4 regions of the Kitasatospora sp. NPDC056446 genome follow, and region 4 is predicted to be linked to each of the others. Evidence: riboswitches for the same ligand, from Rfam matches in the RefSeq annotation. Region 4 holds a riboswitch; each other region holds the start of a gene.
What was found. Region 4 has a riboswitch for cyclic di-AMP ahead of ACFQ6N_RS30285 (transglycosylase family protein). Riboswitches for the same ligand answer to the same signal wherever they lie in the genome.
Positions count from the first base shown of each region.

Region 1: another riboswitch for cyclic di-AMP. It lies ahead of ACFQ6N_RS03640 (M23 family metallopeptidase); the one in region 4 lies ahead of ACFQ6N_RS30285 (transglycosylase family protein).
Region 2: another riboswitch for cyclic di-AMP. It lies ahead of ACFQ6N_RS23735 (peptidoglycan DD-metalloendopeptidase family protein); the one in region 4 lies ahead of ACFQ6N_RS30285 (transglycosylase family protein).
Region 3: another riboswitch for cyclic di-AMP. It lies ahead of ACFQ6N_RS06040 (hypothetical protein); the one in region 4 lies ahead of ACFQ6N_RS30285 (transglycosylase family protein).

Region 1 is NZ_JBHTRF010000003.1:221,881-229,069, forward strand. It holds gene ACFQ6N_RS03615 (SpoIIE family protein phosphatase) at 1-1,444, opposite strand, end outside; gene ACFQ6N_RS03620 (PP2C family protein-serine/threonine phosphatase) at 1,451-2,578, opposite strand; gene ACFQ6N_RS03625 (TetR/AcrR family transcriptional regulator) at 2,937-3,503, opposite strand; gene ACFQ6N_RS03630 (alpha/beta fold hydrolase) at 3,652-4,494, opposite strand; gene ACFQ6N_RS03635 (YiaA/YiaB family inner membrane protein) at 4,612-4,902, opposite strand; cyclic di-AMP (ydaO/yuaA leader) riboswitch at 5,112-5,270, shown strand; gene ACFQ6N_RS03640 (M23 family metallopeptidase) at 5,283-6,131, shown strand; gene ACFQ6N_RS03645 (hypothetical protein) at 6,219-7,094, opposite strand; gene ACFQ6N_RS03650 (GNAT family N-acetyltransferase) at 7,137-7,189, shown strand, end outside.
Region 2 is NZ_JBHTRF010000039.1:33,084-40,272, reverse strand. It holds gene ACFQ6N_RS23745 (DUF2470 domain-containing protein) at 1-474, shown strand, start outside; gene ACFQ6N_RS23740 (APC family permease) at 540-1,976, opposite strand; gene ACFQ6N_RS23735 (peptidoglycan DD-metalloendopeptidase family protein) at 2,574-3,539, opposite strand; cyclic di-AMP (ydaO/yuaA leader) riboswitch at 3,542-3,752, opposite strand; gene ACFQ6N_RS23730 (MFS transporter) at 4,035-5,570, shown strand; gene purB (adenylosuccinate lyase) at 5,594-7,024, opposite strand; gene ACFQ6N_RS23720 (MarR family winged helix-turn-helix transcriptional regulator) at 7,136-7,189, opposite strand, start outside.
Region 3 is NZ_JBHTRF010000006.1:58,205-65,393, reverse strand. It holds gene ACFQ6N_RS06045 (hypothetical protein) at 1-485, shown strand, start outside; gene ACFQ6N_RS06040 (hypothetical protein) at 557-1,921, opposite strand; cyclic di-AMP (ydaO/yuaA leader) riboswitch at 1,923-2,089, opposite strand; gene ACFQ6N_RS06035 (esterase/lipase family protein) at 2,359-3,621, opposite strand; gene ACFQ6N_RS06030 (phenolic acid decarboxylase) at 3,915-4,244, shown strand; gene ACFQ6N_RS06025 (alpha/beta hydrolase) at 4,368-5,510, opposite strand; gene ACFQ6N_RS06020 (PPOX class F420-dependent oxidoreductase) at 5,853-6,290, shown strand; gene ACFQ6N_RS06015 (TetR family transcriptional regulator) at 6,306-6,929, opposite strand; gene ACFQ6N_RS06010 (SDR family NAD(P)-dependent oxidoreductase) at 7,067-7,189, shown strand, end outside.
Region 4 is NZ_JBHTRF010000064.1:29,386-36,574, reverse strand. It holds gene ACFQ6N_RS30300 (MazG family protein) at 678-1,766, shown strand; gene ACFQ6N_RS30295 (SDR family NAD(P)-dependent oxidoreductase) at 1,771-2,196, opposite strand; gene ACFQ6N_RS30290 (cytochrome P450) at 2,463-3,893, shown strand; cyclic di-AMP (ydaO/yuaA leader) riboswitch at 4,159-4,327, shown strand; gene ACFQ6N_RS30285 (transglycosylase family protein) at 4,332-5,246, shown strand; gene eno (phosphopyruvate hydratase) at 5,498-6,784, shown strand; gene ACFQ6N_RS30275 (septum formation initiator family protein) at 6,979-7,189, shown strand, end outside.

The DNA.
Region 1 (7,189 bases), on a different contig from region 4:
GGCAGGAGCCGACCTGCTGCCCGGAAGCGACCAGCGGCAGCACCGCCCAGGCGGCCGGGGCGAGCGGGTCGCGCCGGGCCCGGGCCGCGGAGGGTTCGCTGAACAGCGGGGCGGACCGGGTCAGCGAGCGCTGCATCACGTCCGCCGACAGGTCCGCCAGACGGGTGAGCTCGGTGCGGCGCGGGCCCCCGTAGACGGTGTGCGAGACGGGCAGCAGTCGCCCCTCGTCCACCAGGTCGAGGACGATGCCGGCGGCGCCCAGCGCCGGGCGGGCGATGTCGGTGACGGCGGTGGTGACGTCCCGCACGGTCACCGCCCGCGACAGCGCCCGGGTCAGCGCCAGCAGCAGCGCCGTCCGGGCGGCGGCGGGGGAGCCCGACTCCTGGGCGGGCGGCCGCTCCCGGTGCCCGACGTCCGCGAGCAGCCCGGCGATCCGCACCGGCCGCCCGTGCACGTCCAGCATCACCTCGCCGGACTCCTCGACCCGCGCCACCCGGCCGCCCCGGCGCAGCACCCGGTAGCCGATCCGGTAGTGCCCGCCGGTGGCCAGCGCCTCGGCGAGCGCCGCCTGGACGTCCGGCAGGTCCTCGGGGTGGACCAGGCGGTCCAACTCGGGGGCGGAGCCGTCCGGTGAGACCGGCCGCCCGGTGACCCGGAACGCCGCGATGTCCCAGTAGCTCTCCCCGGTCACCAGGTCGCGCTCGAAGGCCCCGTGCCCGGCCGCCCGGACGGCGAGCGACAGCAGCGGATGGGCCGGCCCGGCGGGCCGGCCCGCGTCCGCCCCGTCGGTCCCCGCCGCCGGGCCCTCGGACGACCGGACGCCGTGCGGCGGGCGGGCGTCCCGCGGCAGCCGGGCGTCCGCGTGGTCGAGCAGGTGGGAGAGCCGGTGCCCGCAGGCCTCGGCGATGGTCTCCAGGACGTCCAGGTCGCGCCGGGGCACGGTGCCCCGGTGGGCCAGCGCGAGCGCGAGGACGCCGACCGGCCGCTCGTCCACGACCATCGGCAGGGTGATCACGGCGATCATCCCGGTGCCCATGCCGGCGTTCCGGTTCGGGTAGTCGACGCTGATGTGCTCCGGACCGAGCAGGTACGGGCGGCGCAGCCGCAGCGCGATCGCGGCGGGCAGCTCACTGTCCGGGTCGACCACGCCGTAGCGCTCGTGCGCCCACTCCGGCAGCCCGTGCGAGGCGGTCAGCCGGAGCATCCCGGTGGAGTCCAGCAGGTAGAGCGCCGAACCCTCGCCGGTGATCCACCCCGGGCCCTCGGCCAGCACGGTGCCGAGCAGTTCGGCCGCGCTGGTGCAGCCGAGCAGCAGGCGCACGCAGCGCATCGCGCTGCGCGTGGTCGGGGCGCCGAGCGGCGGCGGGGTCCGGTCCGGGGTCCGGGGCCGGTCCGCCGCCTGCGTCCGGTCCGCCGGCCGGTTCTCGTCCTCGGAGGGGGGCACTGATTCTTAATACCCCATTTCCCCAGGCGGTGACTGATGACCGAGCCGCCGCACCAGCACCAGGGTCCGGTCGTCCGCGACGTGCTCCGCCACCGTGTGCACCAGCCGCCGGGCCGCGCCGCGCACCGACTGCTGCTGCGTCCGGTGCGTGCGCACCACCGGCTCGGCGGCGGCCAGCAGCCGGCCCACCCCCTCGTCCAGGTCCCGGCCGGGCACCTCCACCAGGCCGTCGCTGAACAGCAGCAGTGAGTCGCCGTGCCGCAGCCGCCCGGACACCGCGGGGTACGGCGCGCCCGGCACCAGGCCCAGCGCCGGGCCGCCGTGCTCGGACGGCTCCCAGCCGTCGCGGCGGCAGTACCGCACGGGCGGCGGGTGGCCCGCGTTGAACAGCCGGTAGTGCCCGGTCGCCGGGTGCAGCGCCAGGTGCACGGCGGTGGCGAAGTCGTCCTCCCAGCCCATCCGGACCAGGTGGTCGTTGGCGGCCGGCAGGAACGCCTCCGGCGGGACCCGGCCCAGCAGCATCGCGAAGGCACCGGACAGGTGGGTCGACCGGGCGGCCGCCCGGCTGCCCTTGCCCGACACGTCCACCAGCACCAGCTCCAGCAGGTCCTCCTCCGGGCGGTGCGCGCACAGCAGGAAGTCCCCGGAGAACGAGGCGCCGCCGGCCGGGGCCAGCGCGCTGTCGAAGTGCCAGTCCAGCAGCCGCTCCGGGAGCCGGGCCAGCGCGCGGTTGTGCTCGGCCAGCTCCAGCAGCATCGAGTCGCCCTGGGTGCCGCGCAGCCCCAGCCGGTGCCGGAACCGGTTCGCCGCCAGCACCGTCGCGCCCGTCAGGCCCACGACCACCGTCACCCCCAGCCGCACCCCGTGCGGGTCCTGCACCGCCGCCCCCAGCAGGCTGCCCGCCAGCGCCACGCACACCAGCACCAGCAGTTGGCCGCGCCGCAGCACCAGGCCCCCGCCCACCACCGGCAGCACCAGCGCCGACGGCGGCCACCCGTACGGCAGCAGGATCGGCAGCACGCCCAGTGCCGCCGTCACCCCGAGCAGCACCCCCAGCGCCAGCCGTCCGGCCCGTATGTCCCCGTCCAGCAGCCGCCCGTACCACCGGCGCGCCCTCGCTACCAGTGCGGGCACCTACGACCTCCGGCCACGGGGGCGGTCCCCTCATGACCACCGATCAGACCGGCCACACTAACCCGTCCGCGGCCGGGCCCCTCCGCCGACCTGCGGGGCGCCGCGCGCGGGAGAAGCCTTCGGGCCCGGCTTCCCGGCCGCCGGTCCCGGGCGGCCGCCGGCCCGCCCAGGGCCGCCCGTGCCTCCCCGCGCCCGGTGCGGCGCGGGAAGTCGGCGGGCCCGACTTCCGGTGTCGCGGGCCCGGGGCCGTCGTCGAAACCCCCCGACTGCGGGCCGCCGCGCCCCGGCCTCCGGCGGGAGGCGGCCCCTCTGCTCTTCCGCGTTGCGATGCCCGCGCGCCGACGATCGAAGACGGGCCCTACGCGGGCCAGTTGCGCAGGCCGGTGGTGAGGGTGGCGATCAGGCGGTCCTGGGTGGTGGCGAGGTCCTCGGCGAGTTGGAAGGCGCCGGCGGCGGTGAGGGAGGCGAAGCCGTGGGCGAGGGAGCGGACGGTGCGGGCGGCGTGGACCGCCTCGGAGCCGTCGAGGCCGTACTCGCGCAGGACGGCGATGATCACGCCGACGAGCCTGGCGGCCGCCCCGGTCAGGTCGGCGTCGGGCTGCGGGGCCTGCGGGAGGGCGGTGTAGCGGTGGGGCCGCTCGGTGGCGTACGCGTGGTAGGCGCGCAGGACGGCGGCGACCGCGTCGTCCCCGCTGCGTCCGACGGCGGCGTCCGCGAGGCGGTCGGCCAGTTCGTCGGTGACCCGGACGGCGATCAGCCGCCGGAGTTCGGCGAGCCCGCCGCTGACGTGCTTGTAGAGGGAGGGGGTGGCGACGCCGGCCCGGGCGGCGACCGCGGCCAGGGTGAGGGTGTCGGCGCCCTGTTCGTCGATGAGGGCGAGGGCGTGGTCGACGACCTGGTCGGGGGTCAGTCCTACGCGGGGCATGGTTCGGGTCTCTCCGTACGGAAGCGGGGGGGGGCGTCGGTCTGGCGCGTCGGGGTGGGGCGAGTGGTCGGGCGTGTCGGTGTGTGGGGGCCGGGCGTGTCGGGGTGTGTCGGGTCGGGGCTGGGGAGGCCGGGGGCGGGCGGTCGGCTCAGGCGAGTCCGGCGAGGAAGGGCAGCAGCGCGTCGGCGGTGGCCCGCGGGTTGTCGGCCATCGGGTAGTGGCCGGACCCCTCGATCATCGCCTTGCGGGCGCCGAGCGCCGCGGCCTGCCGGTCGGCGACGAGTTCCGGCTTCGGGAAGTCGGGGTCCTTGCTGCCCATGACGACCAGCGCCGGGCACCGCACGGCCGCCGTCCAGCCGGTCGGCGAGGAGTCCCCGCCGACGTACCCGCGGGTGGCGGTCTTGCGGCCGGGCGTGCGCAGGGCGGCGACCAGGCCGTCGACGTACCCGTCGAAGTCGGCGGGCTTGGCGCCGGGGAAGGCCATCCGGCGCAGGTAGAAGCCCCAGAAGGCCGGCCAGTGGACGAGCGCCGCGCCCATCAGGCCCATGGCGCCGCGCATCAGGGCGCCCGGTTCGGGGTTCTCGACGAAGGCGTCGATCAGGACGATCCCGGCGACCCGTTCCGGCGCGTCCCCGGCGGCCTTGACGACGGTGGCGCCGGTGTAGGAGTTCCCGGCGAGGACGGCGCGCGGGATGCCGAGGTGGTCGAGCAGGGCGAGGACGTCGTCGGCGAGGGCGGCCGGGCCGTAGTCGTCCCAGGCGATCGAGGACTCGCCGAAGCCGCGCAGGTCCATGGTGACGACCCGGTGGCCGGCGGCGGTGAGCAGCGGGCGGAGGTGCCGGTACGCGGCCCGGCTGTCGAGCATCCCGGGGAGCAGGACGACGGGGGCGGCGTCGCCCTGGTGGGTGCCGTCGTCCGGGCGGGTGTCGTCGAAGGCGATCCGTCCGCCGGGGACGTCCAGGTACCGGGTGCTCGGGGTGGTGGCGTTCATGGTGGGCCTCCTCGGTCCGCCGCTGCGGGGCATCGGCGAATACTGCCGATAGCCATAAAGCTAAGGCTAATAGCCTTAGCCGTCAAGCACTGGTACCGACGGCGGGCCGCGCGCGCCTCAGACCCCGTCCGCCCGGAACGGGTCGTGCTCGCTCAGCAGCTTCTCCAGGCGGGCCTGGTCGACCCGGCTGACGATCTCGTTGGACTCGTGCCGGTCCCGGATCACCTTCGCCAGGGTGAACGCGGAGGTGACGGTGTAGAGGAGGCCGATCCCGAGGAAGGCCCGGGTCCATCCGCCGACCGGCAGGTAGGCGATCCCGACGGCGAGGGCGGTGCCGGAGAGGGCGAAGGAGAGGATGGCCTGGATGTAGTACGCGGCCGTGGTGCGGTTCTGCATCGGTGCGCTCATGGCGCCAGGATGCGGCCGTGCGGGCGGCTCGCACATGAGTAGGAGTACTCAGATGGAGTGCTCGGATCGGGTGCCCCGGTGAGGGGTCGTTCGTTGACGTCCGATCACGTGTTCCACAGCCGTCCCGGACGGATGGCTTGGAATCAGGGCGTCCTAGGATTAACGTTTGATAACGCAGCGCGGTCGTCAACGCCGTACCCAGACGGCACCGTGCGCCGTCGCCTAATCCCGCAGACCGGCCTCCGGGCAGGTCAGGGAGCCGGGGAACCACGTTCCTTGGGGTGAATCGGCGGGGCTCCGGCCCGGCCGTAGGAGACCTTCCTGCTCCGAACCCGTCAGCTAACCCGGTAGGCGCGAAGGAAGGAAAGGAGCGCGCCTCCGTGGCGTCGACGCACACCCCGGCACACCCGGCCGGCCCCGCAGCCGGTACCCGGCTCCTCGACCACCCCGGTACGGACGGCCCCGAGTTCCACGGCCCCGGACTCCTCGGCCCCGAGGCCGAGACCAACCGCCACCGGATGCCGCGTCAGACCCGCGGAGCCTCCCCACTGCTCGGCGTCACCGCCGTCGCCGCCACCCTGGGCGCCACCGGCTTCGCCTCGGCCACCCCGGCCGCCGCCCCCGCCGTCGAGAGCCCGGACGAGACCCCGGTCGCCCTCGCCGCCGACCCCGGCCTCGCCCTCGCCGCCCGCATCCAGCAGCAGGCCGACAGCCAGCGCACCGCCGCCGAGGAGAGCGCCCGGGTGCAGGCCGCGCAGGAGGCCGAGGCCAAGGCCGCCGCCAAGGAGGCCGAGGCCAAGCGCGCCGCCGAGGAGGCCGAACGGGCCCAGGCCGCCGCCCTCACCCTCCCGGTGAAGGACTACCGGCTCTCCGCCCACTACGGCCAGAGCGCCCGCTACTGGGCCAACCTGCACACCGGCCTGGACTTCGCCGCCGACACCGGCACCCCGGTGTACGCGCTCGGCCAGGGCACCATCACCTCGGCCGGCTGGTCCGGTTCGTACGGCTACCGGATCGTCGAGACGCTGCCCGACGGCACCGAGATCTGGTACTGCCACCTCTCCTCGATCATCAAGGGCACCGGCAAGGTCACCTCCGGCCAGCAGATCGGCAAGGTCGGCGCGACGGGCAACGTCACCGGCCCGCACCTGCACCTGGAGGTCCGCCCCGGCGGCGGCGCCCCGGTCGACCCGGAGCCCTGGCTCCAGCAGCGCGGCCTCAACCCGTAGCGAAGGCCCGGGAGCCCGAAGCCCTGAGAGTCCCGGAAGCCCGAGAGCCCCCGGCCGCACACGCGGCCGAGGGCTCTCCGCTGCGCCTCAGTCCTCGGCGGGCAACTGCGCCAGGTACGCGTCGATCTCCTCCTGGCCCGGCTCCGGCGCCAGCTCCGGGAACTCCTCCAGCAGCAGCCGGGGCAGCCCGGGCACCGTCCACTCCCCGAACAGGTCGAGCGCCACGGCGACCGCGGCCTCCTCGAACCGCCCGAAGTCCCCGGCCAGTTCGTCCGGCATCGGCCGCCCGAGCGCCGTCAGCTCGGCCAGGTTGCGGTAGCTGCGCCGCATCAGGCCCTGCTCCAGCAGCCGGCGCGCGCCGTCCGTGGCCATGCCCACCGACAGCACCCGGCCGGGCCCCCAGCCCCGCTCGTCCGGCTCGTCCAGCCAGCCCGCCGGTGCCAGCGCCTCGAACGCGGCCAGCCGTTCCTCCTCGGCGAGCCCGCCGAAACCGGCCAGCCAGTCCCGCACCGCCTCCGGGTCCGCGACGTCCACCCCGTACGCGTGCAGCAGCAGCGCGTACAGCCGGGGCCAGGTCACCAGGTCGGCGCGGCGCAGCAGCCCGGCCGCGACCTCGCCCTGCCACTCGGCCTCCGCGTGCAGCCGCTCCTGGCGCTTGGCGTTCAGCCGCCGGACCGCCCGCTGGTGGTCGACCAGCAGCCGGACGGCGTCGCCGTACGCGAGCGGGTCCTCCTCGGGCGCGGGTTGGACGTACAGGTGGAGCCGCTCGTACAGCAGGTGCTCCACCGCGTCGGAGGTCAGTTCGGGCCAGCCGTCGTGCATCCTGCCCTCGCCCAGCTCCAGCAGCGCCAGGACCGCGCGCAGCGGCCCCTCGGCCACCGGAGCGCGGTCCTGCCCGTCCGCCCAGGCGAGCAGGTCGGCGGCCCTGGTGCGCGGGGCGAGCCGCAGGTCTTCGTCGTTCATAGTCCGAACGGTAGCCGCCGGGTGCCGGTAGGGTCGGCAGCCATGGTCCCCGTACGACTCACCGGCCCCCGGCTGGCCATCCGCGAGTACCACCA
Region 2 (7,189 bases), on a different contig from region 4:
CCCGTCGCTGTCCGCGACCGCGTCCGCGCCCGCCTCACCCTGGCCGGCCGGCTACACCTGGCCCACCTCGCCGACGACGGCCTCAGCGTCCACCTGGGCGTCGACGTCGCCCACGCCGTCCTCGCCACCCCGTACCGCACCGGCGCGGTCACCGCCGCCGACCTCGCCCTCGCCGCCCCCGACCCGCTGGCCCGCCACGAGGCCCCGCTGCTCACCCACCTCGCCGACGACCACGCCGACGCGCTCGACGTCCTCACCCGCCTGCTCGACCCGGTACTGCTCGCCCGTACCCCGGACGTCCGTCCCCTCGCCCTCGACCGGCACGGCCTGGTGCTGCGCCTGGACCACCCCGACGGCCACCGCGACGTCCGCCTCGTCTTCCCCGAACCGGCCCGCGACACCGAGGACTTCGGCCACCGGATGCACGACCTGCTGGCCGCCGCCCAGCACGGCCTGCCGGTCCACCGCAACTGACCGGGCCCCGACGCCCCGCCACGCCGGCCACCCGGCTCACGGCCGACCCCGACGCCCGAACCCCGTCACCGCTCGACGGCGTCCTCCAGCACGATCCGCCCCATCCGCCCGTACAGCTCCGGCCGCCACCGGCGCACCGCGAGGGCCAGCCCGATCCCGCCCGCGAACACCCCGATCACCAGGTACGGGATCACCCGGAACAGCAGCGTGTGCGCCGCCGCCCCCGCCGCGGCGTCCCTGGCCAGGACCAGCAGCACCACCACCCCGGCCATCGCCACCCCGCCCAGCAGCGGCGCGACCAGCGTCCGGAACCAGTGCGCCGTCTCCGGATGACGGCCCCGCACGTGGAAGTACCCGACCACGGCGAAGGAGCAGAGCGTCTGCACGACCAGGATCGCCATCGTCCCGAGCAGCGCCAGCAGCGTGTACAGGTGCGCGTACGGGTCCATCCCCGCCGCCAGGAACGCCGCCACCAGCACCGCCGCGATCACCGACTGCACCACCGAGGCCACGTGCGGCGAGCCGTACCGCCGGTGGGTGCGCCCCAGCGCCGGGTGCAGCAGTCCCTCCCGCCCGATCGCGTACAGGTACCGCGCCGCGCACTGGTGGAACGCCATCGCGCACGCGAACGAGCCGGTGACGACCAGCCATTGGAAGACCGTCACCGCCCAGGCCCCGAGGTGCTCGCCGAGCGGGTCGAAGAACAGGCTGTTGCCGTCCTTGCCCGGCACCGCGCCGCCCGCCACCGCGATCGCGTGCCGGACCCCGTTGCCGGAGACGATCATCCAGGACACGAAGACGTAGAACAGCCCGACCCCGACCACGGACACCAGGGTCGCCCTCGGCACCACCCGCTTCGGGTCCCGGGACTCCTCGCCGTACATCGCGGTCGACTCGAAGCCCACCCAGGAGCAGAACGCGAAGAACAGTCCGAGCCCGGCCGCCTCCGCCCCCGAACTCCCCACCCCCTTCAGCGCGTTCAGCGGGTTCACGGCCGCCCCGACGATCCCGTCCGGCCCGCCGCCGGAGCACAGCACCGCCACCGAGACCGCGCCCAGCACCGCGACCTCCAGCACCAGCGCGACCCCGAGCACCCCCGTCGTCAGATGCAGGTCGAACCAGCCCGTCACCCCGATCACGACCAGTCCGAACAGCGCGTACCAGCCCCAGCCGAGATCCACCCCCACCTGGGCCCGGACCAGCCCGCGCAGCGAGTACGCGAAGAAGCCGAGGACCGAGGCCTCGAAGACGATGTACGCGAGCAGCGCGAGCAGCCCCGACGCCATCCCGGCGACCCGCCCCAGCCCGTGCGAGACGTACCCGTAGAACGCCCCGGCCGCGGTGATGTGCCGGGCCATCGCCACGTACCCGATCGAGAACACCGTGAGCACGACGGTCGCCACGATGTACGCGGCGGGCGCGCCGACGCCGTTCCCCTGGCCGACGACGATGGGCAGGTTGCCGGTCATCGCGGTGATCGGGGCGGCGGTGGCGACGGCCATGAACACCACGCCGACCAGGCCGACCGAGCCCGCCTTCAGCCGGTCCACCGCCGCCGCGCCCCCCACCGCCTCCGCGCCGTCCGCCGTGGCCGGCGTCCCCGCCTCCCCCGGACCAGCGCCGTCCGCCGCCTCCCCCGCCGACGCGGGATCCCCGCCGGGCCGCTTCCCCGACGGCCCCGTCCCCGGCGGCTTCCCCGACCGGCCCCCGACCACGCCCTCGCCCCGGACGGCCATCCGGCCTCCTCGCCTGCCCCGGCTCTCCCGCCCGCCGGACCGGCCGGGCGCTGACTGCCGAAAGCATCGGGTGCCGCCAGGCGCCCCGCAAGGCGCGGATCATCCGACAACCCCGCTGCCTGACGGCAGAGTTGACGCCATGTTCGACCGCCCGGAGCCGGCCTCGAACGACCGGACGCCCCGGAAACGGCAGTGGCCGGCCCGGCTCGCGAGGGGGTATGTCCCGCGAGCCGGGCCGGCCTGGGCGTGTCCCGCGCCCATGTCCGCCGCGCGGCGGTCACCCGGTCGAGCGGTCACCCGACATGACCATCCCGGAGGACCGATTCGCTCCGCAGCAGCGGTGGTTCCTGAGACCCCGGAGGGTCAGAGCGCGACGCCGTGGGCGCGCAGGTAGGCGACCGGGTCGATGTCCGAGCCGTACTCCGAGCCGTTGCGGATCTCGAAGTGCAGGTGCGGGCCGGTCACGTTGCCGGTGGCGCCGGAGAGGCCGATCTGCTGGCCGACGGTGACGGACTGACCGATCGTCACACCGATCGAGGAGAGGTGCGCGTACTCGGCGTAGTGGCCGTCGGCGAGCTTGATCTCCACCTCGTTGCCGTAGGCGCCGCCGTTGCCGGCCTTGACCACGACGCCGTTGCCGACGGCGCGCAGCGGGGTGCCGGTGGAGGCGACGAAGTCCTGGCCGGTGTGGTGGCCGGAGGCCCACATCGAGCCGGCCACGCCGTAGGCGGTGCCCAGCTTCGGGTTGGCCAGCGGCGCGACGAAGGCGGCACTGGCGGCGACCGGGACGGCGGTCACGGCCGGGGCCGGGGCCGCGGTCTGAACCTGGGTCTGCACCTGGGCGGACGGCTTGGCGGCCTCGGTCTGGACCTGGACCTGGGCCTGCGGCTTGGCGGCGGCGGCCTGGGTGACCGGCGCGGCCGGCTTGGCGGGCTTCGCCGGGGCGGCCGGAGCAGCCGGGGCGGCGGCGTGGCCGGCGAGCGCGAGCTGCTGACCCGGGAAGATCAGGTTCGGGTCGGCACCGACGAGCGAGCGGTTCTGCTCGTACAGCGCGTGCCAGCCGCCCTGGACGTTCCGGGCGTCGGCGATCTTGGACAGGGTGTCCCCGCTGACGACGCGGTAGCTCTCGGCCGAGGCGGCCGAGGCGGCCGGGGCCGGCGCGGCGGCCTGGGCCGCCGGCGCGGAGGCGGCGGCGGGGGCCGGGGCGGTGTGGGCCTGGGCGCTGATCGCGGTCACCAGCGGAAGGGCGAAGGAGACACCGGTCACAGCGGTGGCGATGCCGATCCGGGCGGCGCGGGGCAGGGCGATACGACGAGCCTGTGCAGGCATGGAATTTTCCTCTCCGACGCCTGCGAGGTGAGCTGTCGGGTTCGGGCTGGAGTTGCCCGGCCGCATGTGCGGCTTCACCCCAAGCCGGTCCTGGACGCCCGCGCCCTGAGGCGCGAACTCCGGTCCGGCGACTTACCTGTGGGTCCCCCGCTCCTGCCGTACAGAGTTCAGATCGAACCACCGGGCAGCGGCAGGATTCGGCGTTCCACCCGGCGGATCCGTCCGGACTGGCCGGGCGGTCGCTGAACTAAAACCCATCCGTTCGGGTGAAGCAATGTCGATCTCTTGAATCGGCAACCATCTCCCTGGTCACCGTCACCCTCCGGATACCGGCCCGCACAGTGCGTACACAACCCATTCACCCCCCGCCACTGATCCACGACCCTGCGCCGAAGTCGACGCCGCCGCGCAGTCGCCCGCTCACGCACCGCACGCCACCGACACACCCACCGGTGACCCTTGTCACGTACGCCTCGGGAGGCGCAGGATCGGGCCGTGGCCACCTCCGAGGCCGGCACCCTGCGCCTGGGCACCGCGCAGGGTCGCTGGGTACTACTGGCGACCGTGCTCGGCTCCAGCATGGCGATGCTCGACGGCACCGTGGTGAACGTCGCCCTGCCCCGCATCGGCACCGATCTCGGTGCCTCCCTGGCGTCCCTCCAATGGACGCTGAACTCCTATCTGCTCACCCTGGCGGGCCTGATCCTGCTCGGCGGCGCGCTCGGCGACCGCTACGGACGGCGCCGGGTCTTCCTGATCGGCGTGGTCTGGTTCGCCGCCGCCTCCGCGGCCTGCGCCGCCGCGCCGAACATCCAGGTGCTGGTCGCCGCCCGGGCCGTCCAGGGCATCGGCGGCGCGCTGCTCACCCCCGGCTCGCTCGCCATGCTCCAGGCGGTCTTCCACCCTGACGACCGCTCGGCCGCGGTCGGCCTGTGGTCCGGCCTGGGCGGGGTGTCGGCCGCGGTCGGCCCCTTCCTCGGCGGCTGGCTGGTGGACGGCCCCGGCTGGCGCTGGATCTTCCTGCTGAACCTGCCGCTCGCGGCCGCCGTGATCGCGGTCACCACCAGATCGGTGCCGGAGAGCCGGGACAAGGGCGCGTCCGGCCGCTTCGACGTGCTCGGCGCTGTGCTCGCCGCACTGGCGCTCGGCGCGGTCACCTACGCGCTGACCGCCGCCGGCGAGGGCCTGTCCCCCGCGGTCTGGGTCACCGGGGCGATCGGCCTGGTGCTCGCCGCCGCGTTCGTGGCCGTCGAACGCCGCGCACCCGACCCGATGCTGCCGCTCGGCCTGTTCTCCTCCCGGCTGTTCACCGCCGTGAACCTGGTCACCCTCTGCGTGTACGCGGCCTTCAGCGGCGTCTTCTTCCTCCTGGTGGTGCAGCTCCAGATCGTCGCCGGCTTCTCGCCGCTGGTCTCGGGCTTCGCGCTGGTGCCGATCACGGTGCTGATGCTGGCGCTGTCGGCGCGGGCCGGCCGGCTCGGCAAGCGGATCGGCCCGCGGATCCCGCTCACGATCGGCCCGCTGCTGTGCGCCGCCGGGGTGCTGCTGATGCTGCGCACCGGCCCGGACTCCTCCTACTGGGCGGACGTGCTGCCCGCCGTCACGGTGATGGGCTGCGGGATGACGCTGCTGGTCGCACCGCTGACCGCCACCGTGCTGGCCGCCGTCGAGGTCCGGCACGCGGGCATCGCGAGCGGGGTCAACAACGCCGCCGCCCGCGCGGCCGGCCTGCTCGCGGTGGCCGCCCTCCCGGCACTGGCCGGGCTGAGCGGCGACGCCTACCGGGTACCGGCCTCGGTCGACTCCGCCTTCCACACCGCGATGCTGATCTGCGCGGGCCTGCTGGCCGCCGGCGGGCTGATCGCCTTCACCACCGTCCGGGGCAACGTGCTCGCCCCCGAGGACCACCCGGTGGCCGAGCCCGACTGCGAGTGGAGCTGCGGCACCACCCCGCCGCTCGACCCGGGCCACGTCCACACGCACGAGGGCCCTGCCACCGGTCCGGTGGCAGGGCCCTCGAAGCCGAGCTGACCCGGCGTCAACTCACGGGCGTATCAGAGGATGTCGCCGGGAGCGTACTTGGCGGCCGCCGGGTAGGCGGCCGCGACGGCGTCCACCTGGCGGACCACCTCGGCGACCTGGGCGCCGGCCGCACCGGTGAAGGAGAGCCGGTCGGCCAGCAGCGCGTCCAGCGCGGCCCGGTCCAGCGGGATCCGCTCGTCGGCGGCCAGGCGGTCCAGCAGCTCGTTCTCCCGGGCGCCCGCGCGCATCGCCAGCGCGGAGGCGACGGCGTGCTCCTTGATGACCTCGTGCGCGGTCTCCCGGCCGACGCCCGCGCGCACCGCGCCCATCAGCACCTTGGTGGTGGCGAGGAACGGCAGGTAGCGGTCCAGCTCGGCCTCGACCACGGCGGGGAAGGCGCCGAACTCGTCGAGGACGGTCAGGAAGGTCTCCAGCAGGCCGTCGAAGGCGAAGAACGCGTCCGGCAGCGCGACCCGGCGCACCACCGAGCAGGAGACGTCGCCCTCGTTCCACTGGTCGCCGGCCAGCTCGCCGGTCATCGAGGCGTAGCCGCGCAGGATGACGGCCAGGCCGTTGACGCGCTCGCAGGAGCGGGTGTTCATCTTGTGCGGCATCGCGGAGGAGCCGACCTGGCCCTCCTTGAAGCCCTCCGTGACCAGCTCGTGGCCGGCCATCAGGCGGATGGTCTTGGCCAGGCTGGACGGCGCGGCGGCCAGCTGGACGAGGGCGGTGAGCACCTCGAAGTCCAGCGAGCGCGGGTAGACCTGGCCGACGCTGGTCAGCACGTTCTCGAAGCCGAGGTGCCCGGCGACCCGGCGCTCCAGCTCGGCCAGCTTGTCGGTGTCGCCGCCGAGCAGGTCCAGCATGTCCTGGGCAGTGCCGACCGGGCCCTTGATCCCGCGCAGCGGGTAGCGGGCGATCAGCTCCTCCAGGCGGCGGAAGGCGACCAGCAGCTCGTCGGTGATCGACGCGAAGCGCTTGCCCAGGGTGGTGGCCTGCGCGGCCACGTTGTGCGACCGGCCGGCCATGACCAGCTCGGAGTGCTGCGCCGACAGCTTGGCCAGGCGCACCAGCACGGCCACCGTACGGTCGCGGACGTGCTCCAGCGACTGGCGGACCTGCAGCTGCTCGACGTTCTCGGTCAGGTCCCGGGACGTCATGCCCTTGTGGATCTGCTCGTGGCCGGCGAGTTCGCTGAACTCCTCGATCCGGGCCTTCACGTCGTGGCGGGTGACCCGCTCACGGGCGGCGATCGAGCCGAGGTCGACCTGGTCGACGACCCGCTCGTAGTCGGCGACGGCGGTCGCGGGAACCTCGACGCCGAGGTCCTGCTGGGCCTTCAGGACGGCGAGCCACAGGTGGCGCTCGAGGACCACCTTGTGCTCGGGGGACCACAGCTGGGCCAGGGTCGCCGAGGCGTACCGGGAGGCCAGGACATTGGGGATCTGGGGCTTCGCGCTCACGCTTCGCAAGGGTAACAGCCGAGGTCATGCCGGACGTCGGCGGATGGGGTGGGCCCGGTCGGGGCCCACCGCCGGACCGTCGGCGCGGCGCCTGGGCGTGTCGGACACGCCTTACTGGGCGCCGGGCGTCCGGCCCGCCAGGACCGGCAGGACCTGCGAGCAGAT
Region 3 (7,189 bases), on a different contig from region 4:
TCGTCGCGCCGGGCGCGCCCGAGGCGTCCGTCCTGCCGGCGGTGGTCGGGGCGTCCACCCTGCCCGTCGTGGTCGCCGCGCCGTCCGACTCCGACCTGGAGGTGATCCGGCTCGACCCGGACCCGGCGCCGCCCGGCGAGACCACCACCATCCACGCCTTCGTCGCCAACCGGGGCCCGGACACCACCGCCTCGCCCTTCACGGTGGTGGTCACCCTGCCGAAGGGCGTCACCCCCGAGGGCCCGTACTTCCCCGAGGACTGCGAGGTCGCGGAGCACGGCCGGCAGGTGCGCTGCGTCTTCGGCCCCGGGCTGAAGGAGGGGCGCAGCGCGACCGCGCTCGTCCCGGTCCTGCTCTCCCCCGACCTGCCGCTGGGCACGCTGGTCGGCGGCTCGGTCGCGGTGCGCAGCGCGGACGACCGGGACGGGGACAACAACCGGCAGCCGTTCGACATCAGGGTCGTCGAGACGGCTGCCGGTTCCTGAACGCGGACGGCACCGGGGAGGACGGCCGGTCCGGGAAAGGGCCGTCCTCCCCGGCCACGAGGGCGCGGGGCCTAGCGGTAGACGCGGACGTAGTCGGCGGCCATGGTGATCGGGGCGGTCCCCTGCGGCGCGGGGTGGTACTGCCCGGCGCACACCGAGAGGTTGAGGATCAGGTACGCCGACCAGTTGGCGCCCACGCCCTTGCCGTCCGAGTGGACCTTGACGCCGTTGACGTACCAGTCCACCGAGTTGGCGCCGTAGTAGGTGCCGATGGTCACCCACTGGTCCTTCGCGACGGCGCTCGCGTCGGTGTAGTACTTCGGGGTGCCCGGGTTGACGTGGTTGGTCAGCTCCAGCAGGTTCGGGTTGTCGGGGTGGTACTCGAAGGAGTCGATCTCCCCGTTGCCGTTCTTCCAGGTCCACAGGGCCGGCCAGGCACCGGTGCCGGCGGGCAGCTTGACCCGGGTCTCGGCGTAGTCGCCGGTCTTGACCTGGAAGCCCTCGCTGGAGCCCTCCGTGGTCAGGAAGCCGGTGTTCCAGGACTGCTTGCCGTTCTCCAGGGTCGGGCCGCCGGGGGTGGCGGTGAAGGTGGCGACCCCGTTCGCGACGCTGACGTTGTTCTTGTTCAGCCAGTCCAGCTTGTTGTCGTCCGGGTTGTGGTTCCCGTACTTGTACGAGGTGCTCTTGTCGCCGACCCAGCGCTGGCCCCAGGAGATCGGGCCGTTGAACTCGTCGGACCAGGTCAGCGACTTGCCGGCGACCGGGGAGGACGGCGCGGGGGTGCTCGGGCTCGCGGTGGCGCTCGGGCTGGGGCTGGGGGCCGTGGTGGGGCTGGGCGCTGTGGTGGGGCTGGGCGTCGCGGTGGGCGTCTCGGTGGGCTTCGGGGCCGGGGTGGCGGTCTTGGTCGGCGCCGGGGTGGGGGTGGGAGTGGCCGTCGGGGTCGGGGTCGGGGTCGGGGTCGGGGTGCCGGTGGCCGAGACCACCAGCTGCTGCGAGGGCAGGTTGTGCCAGGCGCCGCCGAGGTCCTGCCAGAAGCCGAACTGGGTGTACGTCCCGGCGGGCAGGGTGCGTGCACCGCTGGTGAAGTTCACTCCGCTCGGGCAGATCTGCACGTTGGAGGCGTTGCCGGGGAAGTCGAGGTTGGTGCCGCGCGCGTCGCGCACGCCCACGCCGACGGTCTTCGCCGTGAAGCAGGCCGAGGAGTGCAGGGCGAGCGACGCGGTGGTGGCCTTGCCCGCGACCATGGCGGCGGGGGCGAGGCGGTCCTGGGTGACGGTGGGCGCGGTGGCGGCCTGGGCACCGGTGACGGACGGCAGTCCGAGCAGGCCGGCGCCGCTGATGGCGAGCGCCCCGGTGGCGGCGAAGGCGGCGTTGCGGCCGCGGTGGGTCGGACGGGCGTGGCGCGGCGCGCGGCGCCGGGCGGCAGGCTGGGGCATGAGAGGACCTCTGCGACGCCGGCGAGGTTAGCTGTCGGGTTCGGGCTGCAGTTGGCCCGGCCGCCTGTGGAGCGGCTTCACCCCTAGCCTCGGCCCGTACACGGTTGCGCACGGGCCGGGCGCCGACCTTGGTTCCCCCGCTCCTGTCCGCTGTGGTGCTCGGTGACCCGCCGACGGGTGGACAGGACTAGGCGTCCCGGCGGCGGGGTCCGCGGGGGCGGACGACCGTTGCAGGCTAGGCAGGCCGTACGTGAACGGACAACTGTCTCGGGCCGGTTGTCGCACAGCTCACAGTGGTGTCGATCAACGACACTGCGTGGCGGCCGAGTTGATCACTTCGCGCGCGCCGGTGGAGCGGTTCGGTGCGGTGGGGTGCGGCTCGGTGTCGGCGTCGGCGTCGGTGCGGCTCGGCCTCGGTTCGGCTCGGCGGAGCGGCCTCAGCCCAGCCAGGCGTCGACCTGGCTCTCGGCCTCCGGCGCCCAGGCCAGCTCCAGGTGGTTGAGGCCGCTCAGCAGCCGGGTGCCGCCGACCGTCGCGATACCGGTGGTGTCCAGGGCGCTCGCGGTGAAGACGATCCCGTCGCTCGGGCCCCGGTTCTCGTCGAGCACGCCCGGGATGTCGGCCGACCCGCCCGCCAGCAGGTAGGTGCGCACCGCGGGCGGGATCCCGGCCTGCTGGAGCGGGGCGATCAGCGAGCCCGCGTCGATCGCCGCCTGGATGCCCTGGCCGGAGGTGTAGAAGCCCTGGCCGCCGTAGTAGGTGGTCCACCAGTCCTGGGCGGTGGTGTCCACCCCGTACTTCCCGTCCCAGCGGGCGAGCAGCTGGCGCTGGCCCGGGTAGCAGTCGTACCCGCCGGTCGGCAGCACGCCGAGGCAGGGCTGCGCCGTGTACGTGCCGTAGCAGGTCATGTACAGGTGCGGGGACGGCGCGTTGGCGCTGCCGCCGCAGGCCGGCCAGGTGGCGAGGTCGAAGGACCAGCCGTGCGCGTACACGTAGTCGAGCCCGCCGTTCGGCCCCCCGAGCGTGACCAGGCGGCGCACGTCGCCCGCGTACGCCCTCCCCCACGACGGCCGCACCGAGGACACGTACGCCCGGGCGGCGACCTCGCCCTTGCTCCAGGCCACCACGTCGACCTGGGGCACCCCGAGGCGGGCCCGGATCAGCGCGATCGCGTCGCCGACGGCCTGCGCCTGGAGCAGGTTGTCGCCGTGCTTGTGGGCGAAGCCGACGGCGAAGACCCGGTGGCCGGTACCGGCGAGGTACTGGGCGAGACCGGTGGACGGGCAGGAGGCCGCGCCGCAGGCGCCGGACTCCCCCGGGTTCGCCCAGGCCCGGTCGGCGTTGTCGTTGGCGCCGTGGACCAGCAGGACGGGGGTCGCGCGGCCGCCGGTGTCCCAGCCGGCGGCGGAGTAGAGCAGGAAGCGGCCGGAGGAGGGCTCGCCGGTGCCGAAGTACGTCCGCCGGGCGCCGTCCTGGTCGCCGCGCCCGTCGGACGGGAACTGCTCGGTGCGGAAGCCGGGGGTGGTGTCGAGGTAGCGCTCGACCTTGGCCCAGCCGTTGCCAGGGGCGGGGAAGGCGGCCTCCAGGGTGAGGGAGGCGGTGGCCGCCCGGCTCGCGGGGGTGCCGAGGAGGAGGGCGGCGAGGCTCAGGAGGACGACGGCGAGCGCGGTGGGGGCGCGCCGCGTGCGGATACGTCGCATGGGGGTACGTCTCGTGGGGGTACGTCGCATGGGGACGTGCCGTGCGGGAACGTGCCGTGCGGGGGCCGGTCTCGTGGGGGCTGGTCTCATGGGCCGGACGGTAGGACCGGCGCACTCCGGGTGCCCATGTGCCGGTCGCACACCCCGGCGGACGGCACGATGGCGGACCGTACCGTGGCAAAGGTCGGACCGAGTGCACCCGGTCGGATAAATTGGGGGTCCGACATCTTCCGCAGTGCACAAGAGCGCCGAACCCGGAAGCGCCTAGCCCAGAAACGAGGCCCCGCCCAGCCATGACCGCGCCCCTGCCCGCCTTCGCCGGCCGTACCTACGTCTTCCGGGCCGACAACGGCGCGGCGTTCCGCAACACCTACTCGGCCGACGGCACCCGGCTGCGCTGGGAGGGCCTCGGCGAGTCCGCGGGCCAGTGGGAGGACGTGCGGCTGCACGTCGCCGAGGTCGCGCCGGAGGTCTACTTCGTCAGCTGGACGGAGCAGAGCGGGATCACCGTCAGCCATGTGATGGACCTCAGGCAGCTGACCGTCCGGGCCTTCTGGACCTTCGAGGGCGAGGGCGGCCGGGTCGGCCAGCTGCACACCGGGACGCTGGAGCGCGTGGCCTGAGCCGAACGGCCCCGGCTGGGCGGCCTGAGCCGAGCGCCCTCGGCCGAACGCCCTGAACGCCGTGTGACGACGGGACCCCCGGAGTGTCGACTCCGGGGGTCCCGTACGTTTCGGGCGTCGCTGTCAGGCGGCCGGGTTCGGCACCTTGAGGTGATCGGACAGCCACTCCAGCGAGGACGGCAGCAGCGCGCTCCACGTCTCGAAGTTGTGGCCGCCGTTCTCCAGCATGCTGTACGAGACCTTCATCGGGCTCTGCGCCGCCTCGACGAACGCCTCGGTCTCCCTGCGGTAGTCGCCGTCGCCCTTCTTGGTGCCGGCCAGCAGCACCGACACGTTCGGCGACGGCAGGTTCTTCAGGCGCCACATCAGGTTGGCCTCGTCGCGGCGCTGCTTGCTCCCGCCGAAGAGGTCACCGGTGGTCGGGTCGTCGGCGGCGTCGTAGTAGGCGGAGAGGGCGACGGCGGTCGGGAACACGTCCGGGTGGCGCATGGCCAGCTTGAGCGCGCAGTAGCCGCCGGTCGAGTTGCCCATGAAGGCCCAGGCCTGCGGGTCGGACGAGACCCGGAAGCTGGCCTGGATCGCCGAGGGCACGTCCTTGGTGAAGTACGTGTCGGACTGCGGGCCGTTCGGGATGTCCTCGCACTCGGTGTCCTGCGGCAGCGCGGGTGACGGGCGCATCAGGATCATCACGGTCGGCTGCATCCGGCCCTCCTGCAGCAGCTTGAGCGCCGCGCCCGGGTAGTTGAACCGGGTGATCAGGTTCTCGGCGATCCCCGGGAAGCCGGTGCTGACGATCACGGCCGGGAACTGCCTGTGCGCGTACTCCGGCTGGAAGTACTGCGGCGGCAGGTAGACGTAGCCCTCGGTGGACAGCCGGCTCACGGCGCCGTCGATCCGGACCTTGCGGATCTCCCCGGACTGGCTGGGCTCACGGCCCATCGCGCCGCCGCCCTTGACCGAGGCCTGGCCGATCGTCTCCACCAGGAGGCGTCCGGAGGCGTCCGCCTTGTTGTGGATCACCACCGGGCCGGTACTGCCGGTGCCCAGCAGGTCGTCCCAACTGCTGTAGAAGGCGAAGTAGTTGTTCGCCACCAAGCCGAGTGCGGCGAGCACCGCAAGCTGGGTGGCGAACAGCGCGCCGATCCGGCCCAGCACCGCCTGCCACGTCTTCCTGGCAAGTCGGGGCCAGAGCCAGACCGTGCCCCCCATCACCACGATGGCCATCAGTGCGGTCAGCGCCAGCACCTTGTGGCTCGTCAGACCCATGTCCTACTTGCTCCCACGCCTCGAACTCCAGTCCCCTCGGCTGGGGACATCCGAGGTGGTCACCCCGGTTCCCCCTCCAGGGCGCGAGGACCAACCCTAACGCCAGCTGGGAGAACGCTGACGACGGCTGGGAGGTTGCGGGGAGGGGCGGCTGACAGCTGACGGGGTTCAGCAAACAGATGACAGATAACAGATTTCGAACTCTGCCATCTGTTACCTGTCGCCTGTCCGCCGTTGACCATCGGCCGTCTGCCGCCGGCCTCGGCTTCGGCCGTCGACCGCCGGGGAACAGACCGGTTCAGGCCGGTACGGTCCGGCGCGAACCGACAGAGGAGGCGGCCGATGGGCGGCTGGACGGCGGAGACCAGGGAACGGGTGCGCGAGCCGAGGATCTGGTACGTGGCGACGACCGGGGCGGACGGAGCCCCCCACGTCACCCCGATGTGGGTGGACCTGGAGGGCGACCGGGTGTTCTTCAACACCACCATCGGCCGGGTCAAGGAACGGAACCTGCGCCACGACCCTCGCGTCTGCCTCTCCCACGCGGACCCGGCCGACCCGTTCGACCGCGTCCAGATCCACGGCCGGGCCGTGGAGTTCGTGACCGGCGACGAGGCCGGCCGACAGATGGACCGCCTCGCACGGAAGTACCTCGGCGTGGAGCGCTACGAGTGGCTCATCCCGGGCGAGCGGCGGGTCAGCGTCTTCATCGAGCCCACCCGGATCCGCCGGGTCGTGGGGGTCGAGCCCCTGCCGGCCGCCGCCCGCCGGCTCGGCTGATCCCCCGCCCCGGGCTCAGGCCACCCGCTCCCAGAGCCGCAGCCCGGCCGTGAGCTCGCGCATGCAGCGCGCCCCCAGGTCCTGCGGGGAGCCCGGGCCTCCCCCGACGGGGGCGTCGGAGGAGGCCCACTGCTCCAGAGCCACCCGGATCGCCGCGGTCGCGGCGGCGGCGGCCAGCCGGATCTCCAGCGGGTCGACCCCCGCCGGACAGCGCTCGGCGAGGACGGCGCGGAGCCGCACCTCGGAGTCCGCGTGGACGCGCCGCCAGGCGCCCTCCAGCTGCGGGTCGCGCAGCAGGCTGCGGGTCCAGCGCATCATCTCGACGCCGGCCTCGTCCGTCGGCGTCAGCGACGCGACCGCCGCGCTCTCCAGCGCCTCGCGCAGCGGCAGGTCGGCTGCGCCCTCCGCGAGCCGCTCCACCCACTGCCGCCCGCCCGCCGCGAGCAGCGGGGCCACGGCGTCCTCCTTGACGGAGAAGTACCGGTAGAAGGTGCGCAGCGAGATGCCCGCCGCGAGGGCGATCTCCTCGGCCGTGGTGGCCTCCGCCCCCTTCTCGGCGAAGAGGGCGGCGGCAGTGCGGGCGATGTCCAGCCGGGTGGCGTCACGGCGGCGCTGGTTCAGGGTCGGGCGTCCGGTCACGTGGGCAGCCTACGCGGGCGCATGCCACTGCGGCATGACATGCCCCGATGGCACCTTGAGACTTATTGGCACATCGTGCCACTTGGGCGTACCGTGACTCTTGAGGTCGAGAGACCACGAACGAACGGAGAACCACCATGGAGCGCTTCAGCGGACGGAACGTCCTGATCACCGGCGGCGGCTCGGGCATCGGCCAGGCCACCGTGCACCGGATCCTCGCCGAGGGCGGGCAGGTCGTCGCCGTCGACGTCAACGAGGAC
Region 4 (7,189 bases):
TCTCCCCCGCCTCGGCTCCTGCCGGCCTCGTTCGGCCCGGTGGTGCTTGGCCGCCGCGTGGGTGTGGGAAGTCGGCTGGTTCGACTTCCTGTGCTGCGGGTCCGCCGGTTGGGGTGGGGTTTCTGACGGGCCCCGCCCGGCTGTGCTTGGCCGCCGCCCCTCTCCACCCCGCCCCAACTCCCGCCGGCCCCGCCCGGCCCGGTGGTGCTTGGCCGCCGCGTGGGCGTGGGAGGTCGGCTGGTTCGACTTCCTGTGCTGCGGGTCCGCCGGTTGGGGTGGGGTTCCTGACGGGCCCCGCCGGGCTGTGCTTCGCCGCCACCCGCTCTCCACCTCGGACCTCGGCTCCCGCCGGCCTCGTTCGGCCCGGTGGTGCTTGGCCGCTGCGTGGGCGTGGGAGGTCGGCGGGTTCGACTTCCTGTGCCGGCGAGGGTGGGCGTTTTGGTCGGTGTCCGCCGCTGTGGTGGGTTGCCGTTCGCGCGCGGGAAATCGGCGGGGCCGACTTCGTTTGTGGATGGTTGGCGCTCAGGTGGGGGGAGTCGGCTGGGCCGACTTCCGGTGCTGCGGGCCCTGCGAGCTGGGGGTTTCGCCGGGTGGGCCCGTTCCGCTGTGACCGGCCGCCGGTGGGGGTGGCTTCCCGTGGCGCGGCCGGGGTGGGGGTCGGCGGGTAGGTTCGGGGTGTGACGACGAATGTTCCCGGCGCGAAGTTGATCCTGCTGACCACCACCCACCGGGTGGCTCCCGGGCTGCTGGCGTGGCCGGCCTGGGAGGCCTTGCGGTCGGCCGGGCGGGTGCTGGTGGGTGACGAGGGGCATCCGCAGGTGGCGGCGGTTCGGCAGGCCGGGGTGGCGGTGGAGGTGGTGGCCCCAGGGTCGGCGCCCGCGTTGGCGCGGCTGTTGACCGGGCAGCCCGCCGGGGCCGGGGCGACGGTGTGGCTGGGTGGTCCGGACGGGGATCCGGGGCTGACCGACGCGTTGGCGCGGCTCGCGGTGGAGCGGGCCGGTGAGGTGCCCGAGATCGAGGTGCTGCCGGGCTCGTACGACCTGCCGGGCTCGCGGCTGCTGGACCTGGTGACGGTGATGGACCGGCTGCGCTCGCCGGGCGGCTGCCCGTGGGACGCGGAGCAGACGCACGAGAGCCTGGTGAAGTACCTGGTCGAGGAGGCGTACGAGCTGGTCGAGGCGATCGAGGAGGGGGACCGGGGGACGCTGCGCGAGGAACTGGGCGACGTGCTGCTCCAGGTGTTCTTCCACTCCCGGATCGCCGAGGAGCACCCGACCGAGCCGTTCACCGTGGACGACGTGGCCGGTGACATCGTCGAGAAGCTGATGTACCGGCACCCGCACGTGTTCGGGGACGTCGAGGCCGAGGGCGCCGCCGAGGTGGAGGCGAACTGGGAGCAGTTGAAGGCGGCGGAGAAGGCGGACCGGGAGTCGGTGCTGGACGGTGTGCCGGCCGGGCTGCCCGCGCTGGCGTACGCGGCGAAGCTGGTGTCCCGGGTGCGCCGGGCGGGTTTCACCGAGGTGTCGGACGAGTCGTACGAGCTGCCCGCGGAGCTGACTCCGGCGTCGGCGGGCCGGCTGCTGCTGGCGGTGGCGCAGCGGGCGCACGACGCCGGGGTGGACGTGGACGCGGCGCTGCGTTCGGCCGCGCGCGGCTACCGGGACGCGGTGCGCGCGGCCGAGGGCCTCAAGCCGGACGGCGAATCCGACGGCGGACCCGACGGCGAATTCGACGACGAGCCGGACGGCGAAGCGGCCGGCGAGTAGTCGCTCAGGCCGCCGTGGCGGTGTGCGTGACCGGGCGCCGCTGCGGCGGGACGAGTTCCCCGATGGCCTCGCCGACGAGGACGACGAGTTCGGCGAGCCGCTCCAGGTCGAGGTGGGCGGGCAGGTCGGCGAGGGAGACGATCCGCTCGCCGTCCGGGCCGGCGACGGCGAAGAGGTCGATCGGGCCGAGGTGCTTCTCCGCGGTGTCGACGAGGGCGGCGACGTCGCTGGGTCGGCGGATGTCGCCGGAGACGCCGACGACGGGGCAGCCCGGCCGGTCGAGTTCGGCGGCGAGGTCCTCGGCGATGCCGACGTGCTGGTCGGCGATCAGCATTCCGGCGGTGCCGGCCGCGGCGAACCGGCGGGCGAGGTCGGCGCCCGACCCGCCGTCGAGTACCGCGATGACGACGACTGATCCGCTGACCCGCATGGTCTGCTCCTCCCTGTGGGCGGCACCGCACCGGCGCCCACGCGTACTGCGGAGGATCGTAGGCAGGTCCTGATCCTCCGCAACAGGGATTACCCCTCAGGTGACCAGGCTCACGCCCGCCGCCCGGCCAAGAGCTGTCCAAGAGCTGTCCACGGACCGTCCACGGGTCGTCCACGGAGTGTTGGCGTCCGGGTCGCACGCCGTTGACGCGGGCGGCGCGGGCCGCCGGGGGAAGGGGGCGGGTGCGCACCGGATACGGTCGAACCATGCCAGCTCAGCCCGACCCCGCGCAGCCCGCCGCCGTGCGGCCAGAAGCCCCCGCCCAGCCCGAATCCGCGCCCGACCCCGTGCCGGAAGCCGCCCGGCCCGGAGCCGAGCCCGACGGCACGCCCGGAGCCCCCGGCCGGCCCGCGGCCCCGCAGTTGTTCACCTGGGAGTTCGCCTCCGACCCGTACCCCGCCTACGCCTGGCTGCGGGAGCACTCCCCGGTGCACCGCACCACGCTGCCGAGCGGCGTCGAGGCCTGGCTGGTGACCAGGTACGCGGACGCCCGGCAGGCGCTGGCGGACGGCCGGCTGTCGAAGAACCCGGCGCACCACAGCGGGCAGGCGCACCGCACCGGCCGGGTGGGCATCCCGGGGGAGCGGCAGGCGGACCTGATGACCCACCTGCTGAACATCGATCCGCCGGACCACACCCGGCTGCGCCGGCTGGTGTCGAAGGCGTTCACGCCGCGCCGGGTGGCGGAGTTCGAGCCGCGGGTGCAGCAGCTCACGGACCGGCTGATCGACGGTTTCGCGCAGCGCGGTTCGGCGGACCTGATCCACGAGTTCGCCTTCCCGCTCCCCATCTACGCGATCTGCGACATGCTCGGCGTGCCGTCCGAGGACCAGGACGACTTCCGCGACTGGGCCGGGATGATGATCCGCCACGGCGGCGGCCAACGCGGCGGTGTGGGGCGGGCGGTGAAGCGGATGCGGGCGTACCTGCTGGAGCTGATCCACCGCAAGCGGGCGGACCTCGGGGACGACCTGATCTCGGGCCTGATCCGGGCGAGCGACCACGGCGAGCACCTGACGGAGAACGAGGCCGCGGCGATGGCCTTCATCCTCCTGTTCGCCGGTTTCGAGACAACCGTGAACCTCATCGGCAACGGTACGTACGCGCTGCTGCGCAACCCGGGGCAGCGCGGGCTGCTGCAGGAGTCGGTCGTACGCGGGGAGCGCGCGCTGCTCGATACGGGGATCGAGGAACTCCTGCGCTACGACGGGCCGGTGGAGCTGGCGACCTGGCGGTTCGCGACGCAGCCGCTGACCATCGGCGGCGTGGCGATCCCGGTCGGCGACCCGGTGTTGGTGGTGCTGGCGGCGGCGGACCGCGATCCGGCCCGGTTCGCGGACGAGAACACCTTGGACCTGGCCCGGGCGGACAATCCCCATCTGGGTTTCGGGCACGGCATCCACTACTGCATCGGTGCCCCGCTGGCCCGCCTGGAGGGGCGTGCCGCGCTGTCCACCCTGCTGTCCCGGCTGCCGGATCTGCGGCTGGCGGAAAGCCCGGAGAATCTGCGCTGGCGCGGCGGTCTGATCATGCGTGGCCTGCGGGAACTCCCGGTCGAATTCACTCCGGAGAGCCGCTCCCCGCATACGCCTCCGCATACGCTTCCGCACACCCCGTCCGCGCCCTCGACAAACTGACGCGAGCTGACGAAACGCCGACAATGCGCCGGCGACACGCCGGGCGGCGCCCTGACGAAACGTCGCCCGGCGGCCCGTGGGCGGGGGTTGAACACCCATCAATCCGGACATATAGCCGCCGTTGGTAGGCGATCGGACACGGGCCGTAATTTCTGTGTGATATCGGTGATATGAGCTTGTGATCGGTCTGATGTTCTGTCTACTCTCCCTGGAGTTCGCAGCTGCGGACCTCGTGCGCGGAACGCCGAATCCTGCCCGCCGCGCCACGGGAAACCGACCAGAACCCTGGGCAGGGGCGGGGGAACCAGGTTTGTTGCCGTTTCCCGACGGCTTGGGGTGAAGCCGCCCGAGCGGAATCGTTTCCGCGCACGGCGGCCGGGCCACCTCCCGGTCCGAACCCGACAGCTCACCTCGCAGGCGTACGGAGAGGGACCCTTCATGCTGTTCGTCGGAACCGGCCGTCACCGTCGTCGCACCCAGACCGAGAAGGCCATCGCCGTCGCCGGTGTGGCCGGCGTCGGACTCGCGATGCCGCTCCTCACCGCCACCGGCGCCTCCGCCGCCCCGGCCTCCACCTGGGACGCCGTCGCCCAGTGCGAGAGCGGCGGCAACTGGGGCATCAACACCGGCAACGGCTTCTACGGCGGCCTGCAGTTCACCTCCAGCACCTGGAAGGCGTACGGCGGCACCGCGTACGCGCCGCAGGCCAACCAGGCCAGCAAGGGGCAGCAGATCTCGGTCGCCGAGAAGGTCCTCGCCTCGCAGGGCCCGGGCGCCTGGCCCGTCTGCTCGCAGAAGGCCGGTCTGAGCAAGGGCGGTGCCCCGGCCTCCGTCGACACCTCCTCGGACGCCAAGCCGCAGTCCGCCCCCGCGCAGGCCCCCAAGCAGCAGGCCCAGAAGCCCGCCGCCCCGGCCCAGAAGCCGGTCGCCCAGAAGCCCGTGCAGAAGCCGGTCCAGAAGCCGGTGCAGCAGAGCGCCCCGCAGCAGCAGGCGCAGCCGCAGACCCCGGGCTTCTCCGGCCAGGCCGGGTGGGACGCGACCGCGAAGGTGTACTGGTACCAGAACAACGGCGCCTGGTACTGGACCAGCCACCAGAGCGTCTACCAGCAGTACGCCGGCCAGGCCGCCCAGCCGCAGTACGCCCCGCAGGCCGCGCAGCAGGCCCCGCAGGCCCCGCAGGCCGCCCCGGCGTCCGGCCACGACTACACCGTCCGGGCCGGCGACACGCTGTCGACGATCGCCGCTGCCCAGGGCGTGTCCGGCGGCTGGCACGCGCTGTACGACCAGAACCACGGCACCGTCGGCGGCGACCCGAACCTGATCATGCCCGGCCAGGTGCTGCACTTCGGCTGAGCCGAACCGCCGTGCGTGCGAAGGGGTCCGGCGCTGCCGGACCCCTTCGTCCGCATTCGCCCGCCCCGGTGGGACAAGGTGGGACAAGCAGGTGAACTACCGGTGGGTAGCCGGGCCACACGCTGAGACGGAAGCGAGGTCGACGTGGCCCCGGGAGCACGGGCGGTTAGGCTCTGGTCCGTAACGACTCCGTAATCGTCCCGCTGGCAGCACCACCGTCAGCCGGACCTGCTTCCGCAAGGAGATGCATCGTGCCGTCCATCGATGTCGTCGTAGCCCGTGAGATCCTCGACTCGCGTGGCAACCCCACGGTCGAGGTCGAGGTCGGCCTCGACGACGGCAGCACGGGTCGTGCCGCTGTCCCGTCGGGTGCCTCCACCGGTGCCTTCGAGGCCCTGGAGCTGCGCGACGGTGACAAGAACCGCTACTTCGGCAAGGGCGTCGAGAAGGCCGTCCTGGCCGTCATCGAGCAGATCGGCCCGGAGCTGGTCGGCTACGACGCCACCGAGCAGCGCCTGATCGACCAGGCCATGCTCGACCTGGACGCCACCCCGGACAAGTCCTCGCTCGGCGCCAACGCCATCCTCGGCGTCTCGCTCGCCGTCGCGCACGCCGCCTCCGAGGCCAGCGACCTGCCGCTGTTCCGCTACCTGGGCGGCCCGAACGCGCACGTCCTGCCGGTCCCGATGATGAACATCCTCAACGGCGGCTCGCACGCGGACTCCAACGTCGACATCCAGGAGTTCATGATCGCTCCGATCGGCGCGGAGTCCTTCTCCGAGGCCGTCCGCTGGGGCGTCGAGGTCTACCACACCCTCAAGGGCGTGCTGAAGGAGCGCGGCCTGTCCACCGGCCTCGGCGACGAGGGCGGCTTCGCGCCGAACCTGGACAGCAACCGCGAGGCCCTGGACCTCATCACCGAGGCCATCCAGAAGGCCGGCTACGTGCCCGGCCGCGACATCGCGCTGGCCCTGGACGTCGCCGCCTCCGAGTTCTACGAGGACGGCGCCTACCAGTTCGAGGGCAAGGCGCTCACCGCCGCCGAGCTCATCGAGTACTACGCCGACCTGGTCGCCTCGTACCCGCTGGTCTCCATCGAGGACCCGCTGGACGAGTCGGACTGGGACGGCTGGAAGGCCATGACCGTCAAGCTGGGCGACAAGGTCCAGCTGGTCGGTGACGACCTGTTCGTCACCAACCCGGTCCGCCTGGCCAAGGGCATCGACACCGGCACCGCCAACGCGCTGCTGGTGAAGGTGAACCAGATCGGCTCGCTGACCGAGACCCTGGACGCCGTCGAGCTGGCCCAGCGCAACGGCTACCGCTGCATGATGTCGCACCGCTCCGGCGAGACCGAGGACGTCACCATCGCCGACCTCGCCGTCGCCACCAACTGCGGCCAGATCAAGACGGGCGCCCCGGCCCGCTCCGAGCGCGTCGCCAAGTACAACCAGCTGCTGCGCATCGAGGAGATCCTCGACGACGCCGCCGAGTACGCCGGCCGCGGCGCCTTCCCCCGGTTCCGTTCCGCCGAGTGACGAGCAGGCCCGCTCCGCCGGGTGACCGGCACGGCCGCCCCGCCGAGTGCCGACCGGGACCGCTCCGCGGACCGGTGGGCACAGCGGGCGCGGGTGCCGGGCGTCCCCGGTAGCGCCAGCCTGACCGGTGCCCCGCCGTTCACCCCGTAGGGTGGACGGCGGGGCACCGTCGCGACCAGGAGGGGATACGGGAGATGGCAGGCTTGCGGATCCCGGGCTTGGCGGCCCGGCCTCGGTTCACGAGCCGGGCGACCGTCCTCGTCCTGGTGCTCTGCTCACTGGTGGCGATCCTCGCCTACCCGACGCGGCAGTTCATCTCCCAGCGCGCCGAGATCTCCGCCCAGCGGGCGAAGGCCGACCACGCGCGCCAGCAGGTCGAGCAGCTGCGCCGGGACAGGGCCCGCT